2 regions of the Lacrimispora sinapis genome follow, and region 1 is predicted to be linked to the other one. Evidence: predicted binding sites of a transcription regulator. Region 1 holds the regulator's gene; the other holds the start of a gene.
The links. Region 1 encodes NrdR, which represses ribonucleotide reductase genes. Its sites were predicted from a motif close to CACAANATNTTGTG; they were not measured.
Positions count from the first base shown of each region.

Region 1 (3,194 bases):
CTGGCATCTCTGGTTATGGGAATTATAGGTATAGTTACTTCCTGTTGTTACGGAGGTTTCATATTCGGCAGCCTGGGAATCATCTTTGCACTTCTTTCCAAGACAGAGGACCGGTTCGAGGGCTATGCAATGGCCGGTTTGATCACCTCTGTCATCGGTATCGTGCTGGCAGTGCTGTTAGGAATTGTATTTCTCATACTTGTTGCTGCGGGGGAATATAACACAGGAGGTGCTTTTTAATGAAAACCACATCTGCAGAACTGAAAAAGCGGGCAAAGGCCAGATTAAAGGGCCGATATGGTCTGTGTGTCGGTACAGAATTGATCCTCTCTGCCGTTGCGGCTGTGTTTATTATGATCTATTTTATATGCGCGTTATTTATTGGGATTGCCAACGCATCGTTATTTATCGGCGGAAGCGAATCCGTAGCCGGATCTATTATCATGCAGATCATCATTGTTTTCTTTTCTATCATAATGATGGCAGCCATGGGGCTATTGGCACCTGGAATTTTAAAGCTATATTATCATATAAGCACAAACCGGAATCCTGGATTTTCAGACCTGCTTTTTGGACTGAAAAACAAACCTATGAAATTTTTGGGTCTTTATATGATCCGGGTATTAATCGGATTTGTATGTGCGATACCTTACCTTGTTGTGTTTGTGGTTGCAGTTATTACGGATTTTTTGCCGGTAATGGCAGTGCTTTTGGTTCTGATGTATGTTTTACTTCTGGCAGGTACCGTAATCAGTTCCATTTATTTATCCCAGTCCACGTATATCCTGATAGAAGCTACGGATAAGGGCGTGCTTCAAAGTGTTCGGGAAAGTGTTGAGATGATGAGAGGAAACAAGGGACGTCTCTTTTATATTTATTTAAGCTTTATCGGAATGATGATATTGGGATATTTCTCCATGTGTATCGGTTTCCTTTGGATTTTACCTTATATTCATGCCACCTTGACAGAATTTTATCTGGATATAAAAGAGCAGCAGACATCAAAAACTTATACCAGACTGCCGGAGGATTCTTACGAATCCATGAGGCATCAGGAAAATTGGTGATAAAACCGTGTCATACGGCTTTTATGCGCATAGAATACACTAAGCAGTGCAGGAGGTGAATTCTATGCGCATTTCTGATCTCAAGACAAAAGAAGTGATTAATATCTGTGACTGCAAACGTCTGGGTTATGTGGGCGATGTGGATTTTGATATGGAGTCGGGGTGCCTTTTATCCATAATTGTGCCTGGCCCCGGATGCTTTTGCGGATTTTTGGTTAGGGAAAAAGAATATGTCATTCCCTTCTGTGATATAAGGCAAGTCGGTCCGGATATTATACTTGTCAATGTGGATTTGGATAAAGCCACGGAAAAATGCGGGGTATAGTAGAAGATGGGCTTGCGAATCTGCGGAATGTAAGTTATGATATACATAATATAGATACAGTCCGTAAGACAGGAGGATAGAGGCGTGAAATGTCCATTTTGCAATGAAGCAGATACAAAAGTCATTGATTCCAGACCAGCAGATGACAATAGTTCCATCAGGCGGCGCAGGCAGTGTGAAAAATGCGGTAAACGCTTTACCACTTATGAGAAGCTTGAGACCATGCCTCTCATGGTAATTAAAAAAGATCGTTCCAGAGAGGTTTATGACCGTTCAAAAATAGAATCAGGAATTCTTCATTCCTGCCATAAGAGGCCGGTTTCATCCCAGCAGATTGATTTTATGGTTGATGATGTGGAGACGCAGGTGTTCAACCGGGAAGAAAAAGAAGTGGAAAGCACTGTCATTGGAGAACTTGTGATGAAAAAGCTCCAGGAGATAGACGAAGTGGCTTACGTCCGCTTTGCTTCCGTCTACAGGGAATTCAAAGATGTGAATACATTTATAGAAGAAATAGGAAAACTGTTAAAGAAGTAGGAGATTTATGTTAAAGACATTCTATCCCGATGAAGACGTGGTATCCACGTATGACATACCCTTTGAACGTTTATACAAAAGCGGAATCCGGGGTGTTATTTTTGATATTGACAATACGCTGGTTCCTCATGGTGCACCTGCAGATGAAAGAGCGAAAAATCTCTTTTTACATTTGCAGGAAATAGGGCTGAAAACCTGTCTCTTATCAAATAACAAAGAACCAAGAGTGGCTTCCTTTGCAAAAGCAGTGGGAAGCCCCCGTTATATATTCCGGGGGAACAAGCCTGGAATAAAAGGCTATCAGAAAGCCATGGAATTGATGGGAACCGATGTGAAAAATACGGTTTTCGTCGGCGATCAGCTTTTTACGGATGTGTATGGCGCAAAAAGAGCCGGAATACACAATATACTGGTAAAGCCCATTGATCCAAAAGAAGAAATCCAGATTGTCTTAAAGAGGGCATTGGAAGCCATTGTGTTATATTTCTATCACAGAGATAAAAAAGGTGATATATCATTTTAAAAGAACATTTTTCCGGGTAAAAGACCGCTTTTAGGGATATAATAAAAAGAAATCTAAAGAGCTGCTTTGCCTGGAGTTATAAGATGTGAGGAAAGGCAGCGCTGAGAACATGAAGATTTTGATATTAAACGGGCCAAATTTAAACTTTTTGGGAATTCGTGAAAAAGGAATATACGGCACCGAAGACTACGGGGCTCTGGTTTCCATGCTTACAAAAAAAGCGGAGACAGAAGGCCATGAACTGGAGATCTATCAGAGCAATTATGAAGGCGGACTGATAGATAAGATTCAGGAAGCTTATCATAATGGAACGGAAGGGATCATTATTAATCCCGGAGCGTTCACCCATTACAGCTATGCGTTAAGGGATGCATTGGGTTCCGTGGAGATTCCAAAAATCGAAGTTCACATATCTAATGTCCATAAAAGGGAAGAATTCCGTCATTTGTCTGTAACAGCGCCGGTATGTACGGGACAAGTTGTTGGTCTGGGACTGAAAGGGTATGTTCTTGCTATGGACTTTTTAACGGGCAAATAGTCCTGTTCGGGTAAGAAAATGGAGATATTTGCAAAAAAACGGTTGAAAATGCGTTTGTTATAGTATAGAATATAAAAGGTTAAGAAGAGAAATTCAAGGAGGAATATCATTTATGATATCAGCGGGTGATTTTAGAAACGGTATCACATTGGAGATCGAGGGTACTGTATATCAGATTATGGAGTTCCAGCACGTAAAACCTGG
Region 1 covers NZ_CP141832.1:2,155,842-2,159,035, reverse strand. Annotated here, with positions in the region: gene VIG27_RS10080 (hypothetical protein) at 1-240, shown strand, start outside; gene VIG27_RS10075 (DUF975 family protein) at 240-1,067, shown strand; gene VIG27_RS10070 (PRC-barrel domain-containing protein) at 1,132-1,392, shown strand; gene nrdR (transcriptional regulator NrdR) at 1,477-1,929, shown strand; gene VIG27_RS10060 (YqeG family HAD IIIA-type phosphatase) at 1,937-2,452, shown strand; gene aroQ (type II 3-dehydroquinate dehydratase) at 2,562-2,990, shown strand; gene efp (elongation factor P) at 3,103-3,194, shown strand, end outside.

Region 2 (3,194 bases), 650 kb from region 1:
CAATGAGCCAGCCGTTTCTCATGCCCTGGGAAGCTACTTTTTTTTGCAGCCGGTCCCATTGCGGTGAATCATAATGCCGTTTCGTAAAATAGGCACCGGTCTGCCAGTCACTGCCTTCAAATTTTTCATAGCAGCCTTTTTCAGCCGCATAATCACAGCTTGCCTCAATGGCTGCAAAATTAATGGCTTCAAAAATCCGGTCCGCGAATTCCAGATGTTCTTCGGACTCCCAGGAAATTTGATTCTTTGCCAGCATATGGTGATACCCGCTTACCCCCAGCCCTATGGGACGGTAGCGGAGGTTGTTCAGCTTGGCATACGGCACAGGGAAGAAATTCAAATCAATGACATTGTCAAGTGCTCTTACGGCACTTCTGGTCAGCCTGGTTAATTCTTCTTTATCCTTCAAATCAATCTTTCCAAGAGATAAACTTGCAAGGTTGCAGACCACAAAATCACCTGGTTTTGTAACGGTCACCACCACAGTCTCTCCGTCAACCGTTTCATAGCGCTGTTCCACATCCTCCACCCCACTCATGTTCTGGGCGATTTCCGTACAGAGATTGCTGCAGTAAATGATACCGCTGTGATTGTTTGGGTTGGCTTCATTTACAATATCCCGGTTAAATGCAAAAGGTGTACCGGTTTCCACCGCACTTTTTAAGACCAGGCGGATAATATCCTTAATGGGAATGGTCCTCTTCTCTATCCGGTCATCACTCACACAATCAAAATACCGTTCTTCCCACTGGGTCCCATAAGAATCCTCCAAAGCCCAGCCCTTTACCGTGAGAATCTCATGAGGGCACATGAGATGCCAGTCTCCCTCTATGTTTTCCTTTGCCATTTTCCAAAACAGATTGGGGTAACACACCGCAGGAAAAACATCGTGGGCCTTCATGCGGTCATCTCCGTTATTGGTCCTAATAGTTAGAAACTCAGGCAAATCCTTATGCCAGGCATCCAGATATACCGCCACAGCTCCCTGCCGCACTCCCAGCTGGTCCACTGCAACCGCCGTATCGTTGGCCAGCTTGATCCAGCGGATCACGCCTCCTGCCGCTCCCTTAAAGCCTCTGATTGCACTGCCTGCCGCACGGACCTTGCCAAAATAAAGCCCCATGCCTCCTCCGAATTTGCTGACCTTGGCAAAGCTGTCAATGCTCCGGTAAATTCCATTCAGACTGTCCGGAACCGTATCAATAAAACAGGAGGAAAGCTGGTGATAAGGCTTCCGGGCATTGGAAAGGGTAGGCGTAGCCATGGTCACCTTTAAAGTGCTTAACATGTCATAGAACCGCTTCACCCAACCATCCCGGTCGCTCTTCTCCTTCATTGCAAGATGCATGGCAATCCCAAGAAACATCTCCTGGGGCGTCTCTAACGGTACATTCTGATGGCTGCGGATGACATAGCGGCTCAAAAGCAGTTCAAGGCCGGAATAGTTGAGAAGGTGATTTCTCCTTCGTTCCAGATACGTTTCATACCGGTCAATCTCTTCCTTGCTGTAGTGCTCCAGAATATAGTTTCCATAAAGCCCCTCATTTGTCAAGAAGCAAATTTTATCGTAAAAACTCTTGATCTTCTGCCGCTGAAGTTCTTCTTTTAAGGACATCTCAAATTGGAGCATCAAAAATCTTGCTCCGATATATTCCCAGTCCGGCGCTTCCTGAGTCGTCAGTTCCACCGCGGCCTGTATAAGAACCTTGAGCCGATGGGACGAACTTTCTTCGCTTTTATAAAATGCACAAAACTTATCTGAAAGAAGCTCCAGGTCATAGGCGGAATCGGTCCAAACGGACTGTATGTCCTCAAGCACCGCCTGAAACTCCGGTATCTCTTTAAAACAATCCAGAAGTATCTGTTTTCCATGTGTAATATCCATATGTTGTTCCTGCCATTCTATGGTATGATATCAATACCAATAACTGTTATTATATATTGTAGAAAGAATATACCACAAGATATAGTTATTTTCAACCTCTCATATACAAAATATTCTATTTTAATTCCACTTCTTTAAACAACGCGGCAACTGCAGAGCGATAATCCACAAGGTTCTGGGACTTCCTGATTTTTTTGGCATGTTTTTCTCCGTCTTTCAAGCGTTGTATCATATATGCCCACAGTTCCTTCATTTTAAACAAAACATTCCGGTCACCGGAAATTACGTTCTCATATCCGGCAAGCACCTCATCATGAAACTCTTTCAGTATTCCTTTATCCAGGACTTCCCCTGTTTGCAGTTCTCCTGCCAGATGAGGATCTGTCACCAAACCTCTTCCCATCATAACACGGTCAACGGTCGGAAAGGCATGTGTAAATCGCTTATAATCCTCTGCAGAAAAAATATTTCCATTATAACAGAGTGGATTTCTGCTCCCCGTAACCGCCTTCTGGAATACAGATAGATTGGGTTCATTCTTATAAAAATCTTTTTGAACACGGGGATGAATGATCAGTTCCTTTAAGGGGTATTTATTATAAATCTCCAAAAGCTTGGAAAATTCATCGGGATGATCCTTTCCGATTCTGGTTTTTATGGAAATATCCATATCTACGGCTGAAAATACTTCTTCAAGGAAATGCTCCAGCTTGTCCGTATCACTGAGAAACCCGGAACCTTTTCCTTTTGAAACAACGGTGGCAGAAGGACAGCCCAGATTTAGATTAACTTCTTTATAGCCATACGTTTTAAGCTCTTTAGCCGCCCAGATAAAATCCTCCCCTTTATTGGTTAAAATCTGGGGAACCAGATGCAATCCCTCATTGTGCTCCGGCAGAATGTCATTTTTCTCTCTGGAAGAAAACACCCGGTTCTGGGTGGGGACGAGAAAAGGGGTAAAATATACGTCTATGTCTTTAAAATATTTACGGTGGGCATTCCGGTAAACATATCCAGTGATCCCTTCCATAGGGGCAAAATAATACTTCATCAATAAAGCCTCTCTTTCCTGCTTTTGCTCTGTGAAATTATTTTATCATAACATAGGATGAATGCAAAGAAGACCATTTACAAAATCTTCCACAGAGTGCTATAATATGAGGTAAAATGCAATACTTCGGGAGGATCTGTCATGATCAAATTAAAGAATGTTTTAACGGCCTCTGCCAGGGTCTTTTTACTGGCTGCACTGATTTCCGCCACCGCTTCCGCTTCTGTCCGTGCCGAAGAAGAATCCGGACCTGCGTTT
Region 2 covers NZ_CP141832.1:1,506,541-1,509,734, reverse strand. Annotated here, with positions in the region: gene VIG27_RS06885 (ribonucleoside-diphosphate reductase subunit alpha) at 1-1,885, opposite strand, end outside; gene VIG27_RS06880 (tRNA dihydrouridine synthase) at 2,001-2,936, opposite strand; gene VIG27_RS06875 (N-acetylmuramoyl-L-alanine amidase family protein) at 3,078-3,194, shown strand, end outside.
Region 2: a site for NrdR is predicted at 1,959-1,972, ahead of VIG27_RS06885 (ribonucleoside-diphosphate reductase subunit alpha). Genes of this name have one in related genera too.